DNA from 2 places in the Bacillus sp. JJ664 genome. Region 2 is predicted to be linked to the other one. Evidence: a T-box and tRNA genes for the amino acid it is inferred to sense, from the RefSeq annotation. Region 2 holds a T-box; the other holds one or more tRNA genes.
The links. The T-box of region 2 lies ahead of leuS (leucine--tRNA ligase). A T-box ahead of a tRNA ligase gene usually reads a tRNA of that ligase, here a tRNA-Leu.
Positions count from the first base shown of each region.

Region 1: it has a tRNA-Leu gene. The T-box ahead of leuS (leucine--tRNA ligase) is inferred to sense a tRNA for this amino acid. The anticodon was not compared.

Region 1 covers NZ_JBALMS010000080.1:18,187-23,059, reverse strand. The annotation lists tRNA gene V7056_RS13955 (tRNA-Asn) at 1-5, shown strand, start outside; tRNA gene V7056_RS13950 (tRNA-Ser) at 10-101, shown strand; tRNA gene V7056_RS13945 (tRNA-Glu) at 129-203, shown strand; tRNA gene V7056_RS13940 (tRNA-Val) at 216-291, shown strand; tRNA gene V7056_RS13935 (tRNA-Met) at 322-398, shown strand; tRNA gene V7056_RS13930 (tRNA-Asp) at 403-478, shown strand; tRNA gene V7056_RS13925 (tRNA-Phe) at 487-562, shown strand; tRNA gene V7056_RS13920 (tRNA-Thr) at 591-663, shown strand; tRNA gene V7056_RS13915 (tRNA-Tyr) at 674-758, shown strand; tRNA gene V7056_RS13910 (tRNA-Trp) at 768-841, shown strand; tRNA gene V7056_RS13905 (tRNA-His) at 856-931, shown strand; tRNA gene V7056_RS13900 (tRNA-Gln) at 1,007-1,081, shown strand; tRNA gene V7056_RS13895 (tRNA-Gly) at 1,085-1,159, shown strand; tRNA gene V7056_RS13890 (tRNA-Cys) at 1,166-1,236, shown strand; tRNA gene V7056_RS13885 (tRNA-Leu) at 1,253-1,336, shown strand; tRNA gene V7056_RS13880 (tRNA-Leu) at 1,430-1,512, shown strand; gene queG (tRNA epoxyqueuosine(34) reductase QueG) at 2,045-3,169, shown strand; gene V7056_RS13870 (amidase domain-containing protein) at 3,247-4,164, shown strand; gene trmL (tRNA (uridine(34)/cytosine(34)/5-carboxymethylaminomethyluridine(34)-2'-O)-methyltransferase TrmL) at 4,227-4,721, shown strand.
Region 2 covers NZ_JBALMS010000050.1:53,307-58,179, reverse strand. The annotation lists gene leuS (leucine--tRNA ligase) at 168-2,585, opposite strand; T-box leader at 2,673-2,890, opposite strand; gene V7056_RS09080 (MDR family MFS transporter) at 2,955-4,154, opposite strand; gene V7056_RS09075 (cell shape-determining protein) at 4,333-4,873, shown strand, end outside.

The sequences.
Region 1 (4,873 bases), on a different contig from region 2:
AGCCATTTTGGAGAGCTGTCCGAGTGGCCGAAGGAGCACGATTGGAAATCGTGTAGGCGGGTAACCCTGTCTCAAGGGTTCAAATCCCTTGCTCTCCGCCACATTTAAATTAGGACTTCCAATATATTGGCCCGTTGGTCAAGCGGTTAAGACACCGCCCTTTCACGGCGGTAACACGGGTTCGAATCCCGTACGGGTCACCATTTTTATATTATGGAGGATTAGCTCAGCTGGGAGAGCACCTGCCTTACAAGCAGGGGGTCGGCGGTTCGAGCCCGTCATCCTCCACCATATTACTTAATTAAATAGTACTTTTATTATCGCGGGGTGGAGCAGTCTGGTAGCTCGTCGGGCTCATAACCCGAAGGTCGCAGGTTCAAATCCTGTCCCCGCAACCAAAATGGTCCCGTGGTGTAGCGGTTAACATGCCTGCCTGTCACGCAGGAGATCGCCGGTTCGATCCCGGTCGGGACCGCCATTTATGTTGGCTCGGTAGCTCAGTCGGTAGAGCAGAGGACTGAAAATCCTCGTGTCGGCGGTTCGATTCCGTCCCGAGCCACCATCTTAATTGAATAGATAAATATATATATGCCGACTTAGCTCAATTGGTAGAGCAACTGACTTGTAATCAGTAGGTTGAGGGTTCAAGTCCTTTAGTCGGCACTCTTTAACCGGAGGGGTAGCGAAGTGGCTAAACGCGGCGGACTGTAAATCCGCTCCCTGTGGGTTCGGCGGTTCGAATCCGTCCCCCTCCACCATTTTTTTATAGGGGCATAGTTTAACGGTAGAATAGAGGTCTCCAAAACCTTTGGTGTGGGTTCGATTCCTACTGCCCCTGCCAATTAAATAATAATGGCGGTTGTGGCGAAGTGGTTAACGCATCGGATTGTGGTTCCGACACTCGTGGGTTCGATTCCCATCAGTCGCCCCATATAAATTATTGTAACAAATTGAGAAACAATTGAGTAATATAAGTAATTCTTACATTATATAATATATAAATTGATGGGCTATAGCCAAGCGGTAAGGCAACGGATTTTGATTCCGTCATGCCCTGGTTCGAATCCAGGTAGCCCAGCCATATGCGGAAGTAGTTCAGTGGTAGAATACAACCTTGCCAAGGTTGGGGTCGCGGGTTCGAGCCCCGTCTTCCGCTCCAATTTACGGCGGTATAGCCAAGTGGTAAGGCAGAGGTCTGCAAAACCTTTATCATCGGTTCAAATCCGGTTACCGCCTTTTTAAATTATCCCATGCCGGGGTGGTGGAATGGCAGACACACAGGACTTAAAATCCTGCGGGGGTTGACCCCGTGCCGGTTCGAGTCCGGCCCTCGGTATCAAAAAACCTCTTACAATTGTAAGAGGTTTTTATATGATTATATAATTGGACAATTAGTAGTTCTTATACTATAATTGTTGTATATCGTTTTGGCGGTGTGGTGGAATGGCAGACACGGTAGACTCAAAATCTATTGTCTTCACGGACGTGCAGGTTCAAGTCCTGTCACCGCTATCATATAAAAACAAAAAGAAGGATTTTGCTGTATGCAGGATCCTTCTTTTTGTTTTATTTTGTATAACTTGATAAGACGAAGGTTTTGTTTAAGAAAAATACGGATTGTTGTTCTTAATAAGCATGGAAACATGATCGAGTTCACCTCCATATTAACCTTTTTGCTTTCAATTTTTTACCAATATTTACTAAGACTAAAATTCGACAAAATTTGATTTTTTTCTTGAGTTACTGACATTTGTATGTTAAATTTATATACATAGTTCAGCAATCAATACTATTTACCTATTACTTTTTAGATATATAGTTAGTTGTATGAGCATTCGATGATTTCTTATAACTTGATAACAACGCAGTGTATTGATTCCATAGAAGAACGATACATTGCGTTTTTTTATGGTTAGATTCATAAATAACTAATCTAAAATATGTATTCTAGTATATGATCATTATATCTGTACTTTTTAAACTTTGAACTTTCTGACTAGAATAGTTGATATATACTTGTACTAATGATTGTAAGGTGATATGGATGAACATAAAAGAATTTCAAAAAGAATTGATATTATATAGTAAGGAAATTGGTATAGATAAAATTGGATTTACTACTGCAGATCCTTTTGTAACCTTGAAAAGTCGGTTATATAAACAACAAGAATTGAACTATCAATCAGGTTTTGAAACAAAAGATATTGAACGTAGAACAGATGCGAGAAAGATTATGAGTGAAGCTCATTCGATCATAGCGATTGCATTAGCTTATCCCTCTAAAATGAAAGATGCCCCGAAAAGTAAAAAGGGTTCTACAAGGGGTATATTTTGTCGTGCTTCATGGGGAGAAGATTATCACACTGTTGTTAAAAAGAAATTGTTGCAGCTTGAATCATTTATTTTATTACATTATCCAAATGTAAAGGTTCAATCTATGGTGGATACAGGTGAGTTAGTAGATCGAGCAGTAGCTGAGCGAGCAGGGATTGGATGGAGTGCTAAGAATTGTTCGATTATCACACCAGAGTATGGCTCTTATGTTTATTTGGGTGAGATGATAACCTCATTACCATTTGAGCCGGATACACCAATTGAAGATCAATGTGGAGAATGTACAAAATGTATGGATGTATGTCCAACAAGCGCTATTGTCGCTCCAGGGCAATTAAATGCAAAAAACTGTATTGCATTTTTAACGCAATCAAAAGAAATGATCCCATTGGAGTTTCGAAAAGAAATAGGTAATCGTATTTATGGCTGTGATACATGTCAAACCATTTGTCCAAAGAATAAAGGCATTAATTTTAATCACCACGAAGAGATGGAACCTGATCCTGAAACGGTTAAACCATTATTACGTTCAGTATTGAAAGTAAGTAATAGGGAATTTAAAAGACAGTTTGGTCAAATGTCTGGTTCATGGAGAGGTAAAAATCCAATTCAACGAAACGCTATTATCGCATTAGCTCATTTTAAGGATGATACAGCATTAGATGACTTAAAGGATCTTGCTGTTCATGATGTTAGGCCAGTAATTCGGGGAACAGCAATTTGGGCTATTTCAGAAATAGATCGTGAAAATGGTGCCATTTTTATAAATGAATGTCTGAAAACAGAAAAAGATGAAATAGTAATAGAAGAAATTCAACGTATTCTTTTAAACTAATAATAGATGAGAGGTATAATCTCCATCTTCTCGACATCGTATAGAATATAAGCGAATGTTGAGAAGGGGGGATTTTCTTGTTAAATCGAGACTTTTTAGAACGCTATGTTAAAGAGCGTTTACAATTATACTTTGGAGATGGATCAAGAAGCCATCTCATTCAAGAAAGTGAATATTTAGCAATTCAGCGTAAGGTTGAATTATATCATCAACGAAATACCTCACTTGTAAAAGCATACGGTAGTGTAGAAGTAAAAAATATATGGACCAATGATGACATCACATATGTTAATTATACTTTGCATATTCGCTATTTTTTAAAACAAACAGACTTATATTTTGAAGAAGAACAACAAGAAAGACAAATGGCTTTAAATCATCATGAAATGGTGTATGATATAGAATTTCCTATTGAATATGAAGATGATTTTGATGAAATTGAAATGATAGTAGAAGATGAACTAGACACACCAATGGACCGGAATAATGTATACAATCGATTCAATGCTGTTAAATATGCTGAAACATGGTGGGATGGGCATAATAAGGAGTACCCTCTTTATGCGAATGATTGTACAAATTTTATTTCGCAATGTTTAAGAGCCGGTGGCTTGAAAATGAATGGTATGCCTAAAAACGCAGTTGGATGGTGGTATAAGAATTATTCAGCGAGTAGCTATAGCTGGAGAGTGGCACATGCATTAAGAAAATACTTACCAATATCTCAAACGGGGATTAAAGCGGAAGAAGTTGGAAATCCAAAGGAATTAAGTCTAGGTGATTTAATCTTATATGATTTTGAAGGCGATGGCAGATGGAACCACTGTACGATTGTAGTTGCAAAGGACGAGAATGGGGAACCATTAGTAAATGCTCATACTCAAAATAGTAGAAAGCGTTATTGGTCTTATTACGACTCAACAGCTTACACTGATCATATAAAGTATAAATATTTCCATATTGTAGATGGATTAAGTAAACCAAATATTGAATAATTCCATTCATATTACTGAATTGGTATAATAGAAGACATTGAAACAATTATAGAGGTGAAAATATGGGAATACATGTTGTATTATATCAACCACAGATTCCAGCAAATACAGGCAATATCGCACGTACATGTGCAGGAACAGATACTAGTTTGCATTTAATTCGTCCATTGGGTTTTTCAACAGATGATAAAATGCTAAAAAGAGCCGGGCTAGATTATTGGGAGCATGTGGATATTCACTATCATGATTCTTTAGATGAATTATTTTCTAAATATGAAAATGGAAAGTTTTATTTCATAACCAAATTTGGAGAAAAAACATATTCTAATTTTAATTATTCGAATCAAGATGATGAAATATTTTTCGTATTTGGTAGAGAAACGACTGGTCTACCAAAAGAGTTAATTGAAAAAAATATGGATACATGTTTAAGAATACCGATGACAGATCACATTCGTTCATTAAATCTATCTAATACAGCTGCAATTTTAATTTATGAAGCATTACGACAACAAGATTTTCGTGAGTTGCTAAAGGTAAAAGATTACTCACAGTAAAAACAAAAAGTCACCGTTCAGGTGCTTTTTTTTTGCAAAAAAAGATGCTTCTTTAATATAGGATTTTAGCGTAACATAACTTTTAAATCCTTATAAAGAAGCATCTTCTACTTATTATTTGTTTTTTAGTCCAGGTCTGTCATTATAGCCAG
Region 2 (4,873 bases):
AAGACGTAGCTACGGTCCTTATTAAGTATGTTTTGTATTATAGATGCTTTTCTACTATTCTGTCAATGGTTTATTTCGATATAATATTTTTCTATGCATGAATGCACTTAACATCAACAGAGAAAAAAGGACTGATCAATAAAGATCAGTCCTTTTTTTTGTAAATATTAGTTAGCTACGATATTTACTAACTTGCCAGGAACAGCAATAATTTTGCGTACTGTTTTTCCTTCAACTTGCTCTTTTACAGCTTCATCAGAAAGTGCAATTTGCTCCATTTGTTCGCGAGAAGCATCTTTAGCAACTAGTAATTTTGCTTTTACTTTACCATTGATTTGTACGACGATTTCGATTTCATCTTCAACTAATTTCGCTTCGTCATAAGCTGGCCATGTTGCATATGCGATTGAATCAGCGTGACCAAGTTTACTCCAAATTTCTTCACCAATATGAGGTGCAACTGGAGCTAACAATTTAATGAATCCTTCTACCATATCTTTTGGTAATTGTTCAGCTTTGTAAGCTTCATTTATGAATACCATCATTTGTGAAATAGCAGTATTGAAACGAAGTCCTTCAAAGTCTTCTGTTACTTTTTTCACTGTTTGGTGATAAGTTTTTTCAAGATTGCTTACTGTTATGCCTTCAACAACTTTATCTGAAATTTGATCGTTATCAGAAACAAATAAACGCCATACTCGATCTAGGAAACGTCGTGAACCATCTAATCCATTTTCTGACCAAGCGATCGAAGCATCTAACGGTCCCATAAACATTTCATATAAACGTAATGTATCTGCACCATGACTTGCTACGATATCATCTGGGTTTACGACATTTCCTTTTGATTTGGACATTTTTTCATTATTTTCACCTAAGATCATTCCTTGGTTAAATAACTTTTGGAAAGGTTCTTTAGTAGGAACGACACCTAAATCATAAAGGAATTTGTGCCAGAAACGAGCATAAAGTAAGTGAAGTACTGCGTGCTCTGCTCCACCGATATAAACATCAACTGGTAACCAGTGTTTTAATAAATCTGTATCTGCAATCGCTTCATTATTTGTAGGATCGATGTAACGTAAGTAATACCAGCAGCTTCCACCCCATTGTGGCATTGTATTTGTTTCACGTCGCCCTTTTTTACCTGTAACAGGATCAACTACATTTACCCATTCTGTAATATTTGCTAATGGTGATTCACCAGTTCCGCTTGGGCGAATATCATCAGTTTTTGGTAGAATTAGTGGTAATTCTTCATCAGGAACAACTGTCATTGTACCGTCTTCCCAGAAAATAACAGGAATCGGTTCACCCCAATATCTTTGACGAGAGAACAACCAATCTCTTAAACGAAACGTAACTTTTTTCTCTCCAGTTTTTGAAGAGTCTAACCACTCTAACATTTTTTCGATTGCTTCTTCTTTATTTAAACCATTTAAGAAATCAGAGTTAACATGTTTACCATCGCCAGTGTAAGCTTCTTTTTGAACATCTCCACCTTCAACTACTTCAACGATTGGTAAGTTAAATTGAACTGCAAACTCGTGGTCACGTTCGTCATGTCCAGGTACTGCCATAATTGCACCAGTACCATAGCTTGCAAGTACATAGTCAGCGATCCAAATTGGAAGCTTTTCATTGTTTACAGAGTTCACTGCATAAGCTCCTGTAAATACACCAGTTTTATCTTTAGCTAAATCTGTACGCTCTAAATCACTTTTTGATTTGATTGAATCGATATATGCTTCAACTGCATCTTTTTGCTCAGCTGTTGTAATTTTGTTTACTAGATCATGTTCCGGAGCTAATACTAAATAACTTGCACCGAATAATGTGTCTGGACGAGTAGTAAATACAGTTACTTTTTCATCGTATCCTTCAACTTTGAAGTAAACTTCAGCACCTTCAGAACGACCAATCCAGTTTCGTTGCATTTCTTTTAAGCTTTCTGGCCAATCTAATTCTTCAAGATCTTCTAATAATCTGTCTGCATAAGCAGTAATTTTTAAAATCCATTGTTTCATAGGACGACGTTCAACTGGATGTCCTCCACGTTCACTCTTCCCATCGATTACTTCTTCATTTGCTAAAACTGTTCCAAGTGCTGGACACCAGTTTACCGGAATTTCATCAACATACGCTAATCCTTTTTCAACCATTCTTGAAAAAATCCATTGTGTCCACTTATAGTAACTAGGATCAGTTGTATTTACTTCTCGATCCCAATCATAAGAGAAACCTAGAGCTTGAATTTGATTTCTAAATGTATTGATATTTTTTTCCGTAAACTCAGCTGGATCATTTCCAGTATCAAGTGCATATTGCTCAGCAGGTAATCCGAATGCATCCCACCCCATTGGATGAAGTACATTATACCCTTGCATTCTTTTCATTCTTGATAAAATATCTGTTGCTGTATAGCCTTCCGGATGACCTACGTGAAGACCCGCACCAGATGGATATGGGAACATATCTAGTGCATAAAATTTTGGCTTGCTTGTATCGTCAGTTGTTTTAAATGTTTTATTATCTAACCAATACGATTGCCATTTTTGTTCAATATTACGATGATTAAAACTCATATTATTGCCTCCTTTTTAATGATTAAATGGCTCGGCTGACAGTATCGCAGGTATTTTTTATGAAAATAAAAAAATCCTCCCGCCCCAAAAAGGGACGAGAGGATTTCCCGCGGTACCACCCAAATTAATGTATAAATACATTCACTTGTTTCCGTAACGTGGAACACGACATTCATTACTTGGTAAAAAACCGTTCACAAATGTGGCTTATGGGCGAGTTCATGAAAAGAAGGGATTGACTTTCACCAGCCGTCAACTCTCTAAACCTCTTCACTTTCATTACTATTCCCAATCATTGCCGATCATTTAGATTTAATTTATACCATTTTATTATAACCAAGGAAAAAGGTCAATTATACATTGCCTATTTTATGAAGCAACAGTTTGTTCTTGTGCATTCATAACCTTTTTTGCAAATTTTTCATACAGTACAGAAAAAAACATACTGATTACTAAGAAGAAAACCAATACTATAAATAATATTTTCATACTAAATGTATCTACTACTGCCCCTCCAAGTAAAGGACCAATCATTCGCCCGACCGTACCAGCACTATTTACGATCCCTTGATACATTCCTAACTTATCCTTTGGAGCAAGCATATTTGCAATTGTTGGAACTGCTGGCCATACAAACATTTCGCCAATTGTTAAAATAATCATTCCAATCATAAACATTGAAAACTGTTCTGCAGTACTGACAAGAATTGTGGACGCAATAAAAAATCCAATTCCAAATAACATTTGCTTTCTCATACTTGTAACATATTTTCGAATAATCGTTGATACAATTGGTTGAGCTAAAACAATCAACGCGCCATTTACTGTCCAAAGAAGACTATAATTTGTTAATCCAATTTTTAAATTAGACATTTCTGAAGCAATTGTCGTCTGCCACTGAACATACACTAGCCAACATAAAACATAAGAACAACAAACAATTAATAAAGCTTTCATTGATGGAGTTAGAGAAAACTTAGGCTTATCTTTCCCTACACTGTCCACTACCTTTTCATCCTTTGTTATTTCCATATTTCTAAATCCAATAGCTGCTACAAAAAAGAAAATAATATATAAGATCAAATTAGCTGTAAAAATATAATTGATATCGAAATCCGCTACGATTCCTCCTAAAGCAGTACCGATTGCAACACCTAAGTTTTGAGCAACATACAGTGCATTAAATGCTTTACGTCCACCCTCTGGCCAAGCAGCCCCGACCATTGCATACATAGATGGAAAGACAATTCCCACACCGAAACCTAATGTGATTAAGAAAAAACTATAAAATGACCAAGAATGATTTATGACTAAACCTAATATTGAAAGAAAAGTAATAATGATCCCTGTTAAAATTGACTTATAACCCCCAAATTTGTCAAAAAGCCAACCGCCGAGCATATTACCAAAAACGCCAGCCAATGAGTTAAACATTAAAATAAGCCCTGCTACTGACAAGGACTTTCCTAAATGTTCATGTATATATATCGCATTGAATGGCCACAAAAAAGAATTTCCTGTTACGTTTAAAATCATACCTATTAATAAAAACCAGAGTTTTTTTGGCATTCTGTACTCCCCTTTAAGCCGACCCTTTTTCTCTATATAACTTATTTATTGTAGAGGAGAAAATGTAACCTTTCAACTAAAAAAACTGGGGAATATTTTTCCTTTTAAAATATACTTAATTCAACACTCAAAAATTCTGTTAAGATTAAATTCAGAATGAAAGAAAAGAGGTCATAGAATGGCATCATCTTTTAAAATGACTAAATACATTACATTTATTATTTTGACGGTAGTCTATTATTTTATCATGCAGTATTTTAACTTATTGCCACATGATACTACGATTAGTTTTATCGGATTTGGTTTAATGAGTATTATTCCATTTGCAATTTTAGCAGTATTGTTCATTATTGATTTTAAAAATTTCAAGGCGCAAGTTAGCGTAATTGGAGCAGCACTGATCGCCATAATCCTATTCATCGTCCTTATAGTTTTGAACTCAAGACTTGGTGATGCTAGCGCTTATCGAAATATGATTGGTGACGTCGAGAAAAAAGAATTTGTGAAAGATATGAAGGTTGCTGATTTAGATCAAATTCCAATCGTTGATCATTCATTAGCATTAAACATGGCTGATAAAAAATTAGGTGAGGTTCCATCACTAGGATCACAATCAGACATTAACCACTTAACACTTCAAGAAGTAAACGGAATCATGTATTACGTTGGTCCATTAGAACATACGGGATTCTTTAAATACTATAAAAATAAAATTGGTA